2 regions of the Brevundimonas balnearis genome follow, and region 2 is predicted to be linked to the other one. Evidence: predicted binding sites of a transcription regulator. Region 2 holds the regulator's gene; the other holds the start of a gene.
What was found. The regulator LexA, encoded in region 2, represses DNA repair genes until DNA is damaged. The targets are predictions, from matches to a motif close to ATGTTCNCNANNTGTTCT.
Positions count from the first base shown of each region.

Region 1: a site for LexA is predicted at 2,614-2,631, ahead of recA (recombinase RecA). Genes of this name have one in related genera too.

Region 1 covers NZ_JBHLSW010000007.1:104,781-109,053, forward strand. Annotated here, with positions in the region: gene ACFFGE_RS10285 (CheR family methyltransferase) at 1-555, shown strand, start outside; gene ACFFGE_RS10290 (M20/M25/M40 family metallo-hydrolase) at 608-2,497, shown strand; gene recA (recombinase RecA) at 2,731-3,810, shown strand; gene radC (RadC family protein) at 3,951-4,273, opposite strand, start outside.
Region 2 covers NZ_JBHLSW010000003.1:382,794-387,066, reverse strand. Annotated here, with positions in the region: gene ACFFGE_RS03015 (ComEC/Rec2 family competence protein) at 1-1,853, shown strand, start outside; gene lexA (transcriptional repressor LexA) at 1,850-2,545, opposite strand; gene trpC (indole-3-glycerol phosphate synthase TrpC) at 2,613-3,407, opposite strand; gene trpD (anthranilate phosphoribosyltransferase) at 3,404-4,273, opposite strand, start outside.

The sequences.
Region 1 (4,273 bases), on a different contig from region 2:
CTGCTGCCGGCGCTGGCCCGCGCGCGCGGGGGCGGGCGTCGTCTCCGCCTGCTGTCGGCGGGCTGCGCCACCGGACAGGAAGCCTATTCCCTCGCCATCGCCTGCGCCGAAGCCGGCGTGGCCGCCGAGATCGTCGGCGTCGACCTGTCCCATGCCGCCATCGAGCGCGCCCGGGCGGGGGCCTATTCGCCCTTCGAGATCCAGCGCGGGCTCAGCGCCCGGCTCATGCTGACCTATTTCGACAAGGCCGGGGAGCTTTGGCGGGCGACCCGACGTCTTCGCGACGACATCCGCTTCGAGCGGGAGAACCTGCTGGACGCCGGGGCTCCGGGCGGCGGATTCGACATTGTCCTGTGCCGTCACGTGCTGTCGGACATGGAGCCCGGGCGCCGGACCCAGCTGCTGGACCGCCTGGACGCCGAGCTGGCGGAGGACGGCTGCCTGTTCCTCGCGCCGAACGAGCGCGTGGAGAGCGACACGGTCGCCTTCCGCGCCGTCGCCGGCCGCCGCGGCCTCTACGTCAAGGGCACGTCCAGCGCCCGTCGCGCCGCCTGATCGACGTCAGCCTCCGGGCTCGATAACCTCCGCGGGCGCGACGGAGGGGACCATGACGCGGATCATCTATCTGGCGGCCACGCTGATCGTGGCGACGGCCCTCGCGGTGCTGGCGTCCCAGGCGCCGCGCCCCCTGGGGACCGACGCGCCCGCCGACCGCTTCTCGGCGGAGCGCGCCATGATCGACATCCGCGAGATCGGCCGGCGTCCGCACCCCGTCGGCAGCGCCGAGCACGCGCGGGTCAGGGCCTATCTTCTCGGCCGGATGGAGAGCCTGGGCCTGTCGCCGACGGTCCAGACCGGCCTGATGAGTCCGGACTCCTCCCGACGGCTCGAGCGATGGAGCGCGGGACGGATCGCCGGCCACAGCCGCGTCGACAATCTGGTCGGCGTGCTGCCGGGGCAGGACAGCGCCCTTCCGGCGGTCATGCTGATGGCGCATTACGACAGCGCCTGGGACTCGCCGGGCGCGGCCGACGACTCGAGCGGCGTCGCGGCCATCCTCGAGGCGGTGCGGGCGCTGCGGAACGACGAGACGCGCCGCCGGGATCTGGTCGTGCTCCTGACCGACGCGGAGGAGCTGGGCCTGGACGGCGCCCGCGCCTTCTTCAGCGAACATCCGCTGCGCGACCGGATCGGCCTGATCGTGAACCTCGAGGCGCGCGGCGGCGGCGGCCGGGCCATGATGTTCGAGACCGGCCCCGGCAACGCCGAGACCGTGGCCCTGTTCGCCCGTGCGGCCCGGGACGTGAGGGGCGGCGTGACGTCCAACTCGCTGGCCACCCTGGTCTACGAGAACATGCCCAACGGCACCGACTACACCGTGCCCAAGGCGCGCGGGATCGCCGGACTGAACCTCGCCTTCATCGGACGGCCGTCGCAGTATCACTCGCCCACATCGACGCCCGAGGCGCTGGACGTCGGCAGCGTGCAGCACATCGGCGACCAGACCTTGGCGATCGCCCGGGAGGCCCTGGCGGCGCCGCGGCTGCCCGAGGCGACCCGGGACGTCGCCTTCGCCGACCTGCTCGGCTGGGGGCCGGTCGCCCTTCCGGCCTGGTCGGGCTGGGCGATCCTGCTCGCCGCCGCCGGGTCGCTGGGCGGCGCGGCCTGGCTTTGGCGACGCGAGGCGGGCTGGGGCGACATCGGACGCGGGGCTCTGGACGCGCTGTTCGCGCTCCTGGCCGCCTTCACCTTCGCCTACGCCGTGCGGGGCCTCGCCGGACCGATGGGCGACCGCTACGGCGCGGGCCCGGAGCTTTACTACACCATGCTGCGACGGCTTCCGTGGATCGAGGCGGGGCTGGCGCTGGCTCTGCTGGGCCTTCTGATCGCGCTGCTCGCCGGACGGGCGCGCATACGTCCGGTCTGGTGGGCGGGCGGCCTGGCGCTGTCGGCGGCCGTGGCCGTGCTGGCCGGAGGGCTGAACCTCGTCGTCCTCATCGTCGCGGGGCTCGCGGCGGCGCTGGCCTTCGCCCCGGCCGCCCGACCCGAAGCCCCCTACGGCGCGGCGATCGGCTGGTCGGCGGCGGTCCTCGGGATCGGCCTGCTGATCCAGATCCTGGCGCCGACCGCGGCCGTGCTGTTCCTCTGGCCCGGGCTGGTCTTCGCCGTCGGGCTGGTCGTCGCGGCGGGGCTTGCCCGTCGGCTGCAGGAGGGACGCGCCCTGCTTCCCTCCGCGATCCTGGCCGTCCCGGTCGTCGCCTGGCTGCTGTACCAGGCGCATCCGGTGATCCTGGGCGTCGGCATGGATCTCCCCGGCGTGACGGCCGTCTTCGTCCTGCTGGTCGGGGCCGGCCTGCGGCTGTTCACCCCCGGCGGGCGTCTGGCGCGTCCGGCCCTTGTCGTGGCGGCGCTGCTGGCGTTGACGGGCGCGGGCGTCGCCCTCTCGGCCCGGGTCGCCGAACCCCCGCCGGCGGCCCGGCCCGGCGGCCCGACCTAGACCGAAATCGGTCCAGTTGGGCGCACGGCCAAAGGGCTCAGATTTCGGTCCAACCCGAGTGGACGCCTGCGTCAGACCCGGTCGCAGGCCGGACGAGCGCGCCCGAGCCCAGAAAGAGAACATCTTGTGAACCGGAACAAACCGTGCACATACTCGTCTCACCTCACGGGGGCGGGTCCATGGCGGGTCTCTCCCGAGCCTTTCGGGGAATCATGGCAAGGGAGACGAAATCCATGGCGCAGGCGGCATTGAAACTGGTGGGCAAGGACGACGGCGACAAGCAACGGGCGCTCGAGGCGGCGATCGCGCAGATCGATCGCGCCTTCGGCAAGGGCTCGGTGATGAAGCTCGGCAAGGGCGGGGTGGTGAACGAGATCGAGGCGGTTTCCACCGGCTCGCTCGGGCTCGACATGGCGCTCGGGATCGGCGGCCTGCCCAAGGGCCGGGTGATCGAGATCTTCGGTCCCGAGAGCTCGGGCAAGACGACGCTGGCGCTGCACACGGTGGCCGAGGTTCAGAAGGCCGGCGGGGTGGCCGCCTTCGTCGACGCAGAGCACGCGCTGGACCCGGTCTACGCCCAGAAGCTGGGGGTGAACCTCGACGACCTGCTGGTGTCCCAGCCGGACGCCGGCGAGCAGGCGCTGGAGATCACCGACACCCTGGTGCGCTCGGGCGCGGTGGACATCGTGGTGGTCGATTCCGTCGCCGCCCTGACCCCCCGCGCCGAGATCGAGGGCGAGATGGGCGACAGCCTGCCCGGCCTTCAGGCGCGCCTGATGAGCCAGGCGCTGCGCAAGCTGACGGCCTCCATCTCCAAGTCGAAGTGCATCGTCATCTTCATCAACCAGATCCGCATGAAGATCGGCGTCATGTACGGCTCGCCGGAGACGACCACCGGCGGCAACGCGCTGAAGTTCTACGCCTCGGTGCGCCTCGACATCCGCCGCACCGGCGCGATCAAGAACCGCGACGAGGTGGTGGGCAACACGACCCGGGTGAAGGTGGTCAAGAACAAGGTCGCGCCGCCGTTCCGGGAGGTGATCTTCGACATCATGTACGGCGAGGGCATCTCCAAGCTCGGCGAGATCATCGACCTCGGCGTCAAGGCCAACGTCATCGAGAAGTCCGGCAGCTGGTTCTCCTATGACAGCCAGCGCATCGGCCAGGGCCGCGAGAACGTGCGCGAGTTCCTGAAGGCCAACCCGGACGTGGCCGCCGCCATCGAGAAGGCGGTGCGCGGCTCCACCGCCAAGATCGCCGACGAGCTCCTGGGCACGCCCGAGCCCGACGAGGGGCAGGACCTCGAGGGCTGATCCGTCTGACCGGCGGGCCGACGCCCGCCGTCCCTTCCCTCCGGTCGGGTCCGGCGCGACCCGCCATCCGACCCCGCCCGGTCCGGACCGGAGGCGGCCGCCCGACTCTCCCCGGAGTCGGGCGGCTTTTTTCGTGAGCCCTACATCAGGCCCAGCTGCTTGAAGCTGGCCACGCCCTGGCGGCCGACGATCAGGTGATCGTGCACCGTGATCGACAGGGCCCGCGCCGCCTCGATCACCTGTTTGGTCATGTCGATGTCGGCACGGCTCGGCGTCGGATCGCCCGACGGATGGTTGTGCACGATGATCAGATTCTTGGCCGACACCTCCAGTGCGCGGCGCACCACTTCGCGGGGATAGACCGGGGCGTGATCCACCGTGCCCCGGTTCTGCACCTCGTCGAGCAGCAGCTGGTTGCGGTTGTCGAGGAACAGCACCCGGAACTGCTCGCGCGGCTCGTGCT
Region 2 (4,273 bases):
TCGCGGGCGGGCTGTCGCTCGCCAAGGCGCGCAGCGACCGGGTCGCCGCGCCGGTCGCCCCCGCGATGGGCGAGCCGGTCTGGATCGAGGGCTGGGTCGTCGACGTCGACAGTCCGGGCGCCAGCGGCGCGGCGCGGGTGGTGCTGGCCCCGGTCCGCATCGACGGCCTCGCGCCGGAGGCGACGCCGGTCCGGGTGCGCGCCACCGTGCGGGGCGCGCCGCCCGCGCCGGGTCAGGCGGTCGGCATGCTGGCCCTGCTGAACCCGTCGCCCAGCCCGGCCAGCCCCGGCGCCTACGACTTCGGCCGCGTCGCCTGGTTCCAGAGCCTGGGCGGGGTCGCGTTCGGCCTGTCGGCCCCGCGCGGGATCCAGGCGGCTCCGCCGCCGTGGCGGCTGCGGCTGACGATGGCGGTCAACGGCGTGCGCCACGATCTGGCCCGCCGCATCGTCGAGCGTGTGGGCCAGCCCTCAGGCGGGGTCGCGGCCGCCATGGTCACGGGCCAGGAGGCGTGGCTCGATCCGGACCAGGTCGAGGCCATGCGCGCGTCCGGTCTGGCGCACATCCTGTCGATCTCCGGCCTGCACATGGCGGTGGTGGGCGGGTTCAGCTTCTTCCTGGCGCGGCTGATCATCGCCGCCTGGCCGTGGCTGGCGCTCAGGATCAACGGCAAGAAGGCCGCCGCCGTCGTCGGCCTGATCGCGGTCGGGGCCTATCTGGTCATCTCCGGGGCGCCGCCGCCGGCCGAGCGGGCCGCGATCACCGCCTCGATCGCCTTCATCGCCATCCTGGCCGACCGTCAGGCGATCAGCATGCATGCGCTGGCGGTCGCCGCCGTCGCCGTGCTGATCCTGCAGCCGGAGGCCATCGTCACGCCGGGCTTTCAGATGTCGTTCGCCGCCACCGCCGCCCTGGTCGCGCTGGCCGAGGCCTGGCCGCGCCAGCCGAGGGAGATCTCCGCGCCGCTGGTCATCGTCGTGGTCCAGCGGGCCGGCGTCTGGCTGGTCATCGCCGTCCTGGCCAGTCTCGTGGCCGGCGCCGCCACCGGCCCCTTCGCCATGCAGCACTTCAACCGCACGGCCATGTTCGGGCTGCTGGCGAACCTCATCGTGGCCCCCCTGTCGGACTTCCTCATCATGCCGATGCTGGCGCTCGGGGCGGTGTTCGAGCCGTTGGGCCTGGGCGCGCCGTTCCTGTGGGCCGCGGGGCAGGGGATCAGCGCCATGCTGGCGGTGGGCGGCTGGATCGCGGCCCTGCCCGGCGCGGTGGTGACGATCCCGAGCGCCCCGACCGCCGCCCTGCCGGTCGCCTTCCTCGGCGTGCTGTTCCTGTGCCTGTGGCGCGGGCCCCTGCGATGGGCGGGCTTGCCCTTCGCCTGCGCGGTGCTGTTGTGGCCCCGGATGGAGCCGCCGGACCTGTGGATCGGCGACGGCGGGGCCAATGCGGCGATCGTCCGGGACGGGGTCGCCGAGGTGGTGCGCGGATCGGCCGGCGCCTTCGCGGTGGAGGTCTGGAGCCGCCGGCGCGGCCTGGTCGCCGAGCCGCGCCCGGCTGAGGCCTGGTCTTGCGACCGCACCAGCTGCCTGCCGGTGGCGGGCGGTCCGCTGGCGGTCTCCTGGGGCCGCAGGGCGCCGAGCCCGGAGCGGGTCGCCGCCCTGTGCGCCTCGGCCGAGGTCGTGACCGTCAGGGCCGAGCTCCCGACCCTGCCCCCCGAGTGCGCGAGCCGGCTGGTGCTGGACGCCGTGGACTTCGCCGCGAACGGCTCGGTCGAGCTGTGGCGGAGCGACGACGGCTGGCGCGCGATCTGGGCCCGCGACGTACGCGGCGAGCGCCCCTGGAGCCGCTTCGGGGGTTAGTGATACCGGCGGATCAGGCCGACCAGCTTGCCCTGCACCTCGACCTGGTCCGGGCCGAAGATGCGGGTCTCATAGGCGCGGTTGGCGGGCTCCAGCGCGATCGACTGGCCCTTCTTGCGCAGGCGCTTCAGCGTCGCCTCCTCGCCCTCGACCAGGGCGACGACGATCTCGCCCGAGGACGCCGTGTCCGCCTTCTTGATGACTACCAGGTCGCCGTCGAGGATGCCGGCCTCGATCATCGAATCGCCCTCGATCTCAAGCACATAGTGCTCGCCCGCGCCCAGCATGGCCTCGGGCACCGGCAGGCGGTCGCGCTCATGCTGGATGGCCGCGATGGGGGTGCCGGCGGCGATCTTGCCCAACACCGGCAGGTCGCGGGTGTCGTTGGCGGCCTCGACCGAGGCGGCGGCGACGCGGCCGCCCTGGATCACGTCGGGCCGGAAGCCCGCGACCCCGCGCGGCGCGCCGGCCGTCGCCTGATCCGGCAGCTTCAGCACCTCCAGCGCCCTAGCCCGATGCGCCAGCCGGCGGATGAAGCCCCGCTCCTCCAGCGCCGTGATCAGCCGGTGGATGCCCGACTTGGACGCCAGGTCCAGCGCCTCCTTCATCTCGTCGAAGGACGGCGACACGCCCGTCTCCTTGATACGTTCGTGAATGAACATCAGGAGCTCGTGCTGCTTCTTCGTGAGCATCGGGCGAAGACCTTCCAGAACAAGGCGTGAACCGCTGTGGATGTTCTGTAAGTGTTCTTCCTTAATGTCAACCTAACGACAACAGGGTCCTCGTGGCCGCCGTCACGTCGGCCTGGCGCATCAGGCTTTCGCCCACCAGGATCGCGCTCGCCCCGGTGCGGGCGACCTCGGCCACGTCGTCCGGCGTGAAGATTCCGCTCTCGGCCACCAGCAGGGCGTCGGCGGGCGCCGTCGCCGCCAGTCGCCCGGTCGTCGCCAGGTCCACCTCGAAGGTCCTCAGCGAGCGGTTGTTCACCCCCACCAGATCGCCGCCGAGCGCCACCGCGCGCGCCATCTCCGATTCGTCGTGTGTCTCGATCAGGGCGTCCATGCCGAATCGCCGGGCTTCGCTCAGCAGCTCGCCCGCCAAAGCGTCGTCGATCATGGCGAGGATGATCAGGATGCAGTCGGCGCCCAGCGCGCGGCTCTCGGCCACCTGCCAGGGATCGACCAGGAAGTCCTTCCTCAGGCAGGGCAGGGCGGTCGCCGCCCGCGCCTGACCCAGATAGGCGTCGTCGCCCATGAAGCTCGGCCCGTCGGTCAGCACCGACAGGCAGGCGGCGCCCCCGGCCTCGTAAGCGCGCGCAAGCGCCGGCGGATCGAAGTTCGCGCGGATCAGGCCCTTGGACGGGCTGGCCTTCTTGATCTCGGCGATCAGGGCCGGGCCGCCGGGGGTCGCGCGCTCGGCCAGGGCCCGGCGAAAGCCGCGCGGGGCGTCGGCCGCCCTGGCGCGCGCCTCGATCTCGGCTTGTGACGTCGCGGCCTTCCGCGCCGCCACGTCCTCGCGCTTGTAGGCGGCGATCCTCGCCAGAACGTCGGTCATGCCTCGGGCGCCTCGACGATGCGGTGGCTGGCGGCGACCAGCCCGTCCAGCGCCCGGGCGGCGCGGCCGTCGTCGATGGCGGCGGCGGCCATCCGCACCCCCTCCACCGCATCGGCGGCCAGATCGGCGACGGTCAGGGCCGCGGCGGCGTTCATCAGGACGATGTCGCGGTAGGCGCCGGGCTCGCCCGCCAGAAGCCGCCGCAGGGCGTCCGCGTTCACTTCCGCGTCGCCGCCGCGCAGGTCCTCGACGCGCGCCGGCGTCAGCCCCAGCGCCTCGGGCGTCAGGGTGAACCGGCGGACCGTCCCGTCCTCCCACGCCGCGACCTCGCTCGGCCCCGTGGTGGTCAGCTCGTCCAGCCCCTGGCCATGCACCACCCAGGCGCGCCTGGCCCCCAGCCGCCCGAGCACCTCCGCCAGGGGTTCGAGCAGGCGCGGGTCATAGACTCCCATCAGCTGGCGCGTCGCGCCCGCCGGATTGGTCAGCGGGCCGAGCAGGTTGAACACCGTCCGGAACCCCAGCTCCGCCCGGATCGGCGTCACATGGCGCATCGCCCCGTGGTGCGACGGCGCGAACAGGAAGGCGATCCCCGCTTCGGTCAGCGCCGCCATCTCCTGCTCCGGCGTCGCCTGCAGGTTGACCCCCAGCGCGGCCAGGACGTCGGACGATCCGGACTTCGAGCTCAGCGCCCGGTTGCCGTGCTTGGCCACCTTGGCGCCCGCCCCCGCCGCCACGATCGCGGCGGCGGTGGAGATGTTGAAGGTGTGGGCCCCGTCGCCGCCGGTGCCGCAGGTGTCGATCACCTCGAACGGCGGCTGGATGCGGCTGGCGGCGGCGCGCATGGCCTCGGCGAAGGCGGCGATCTC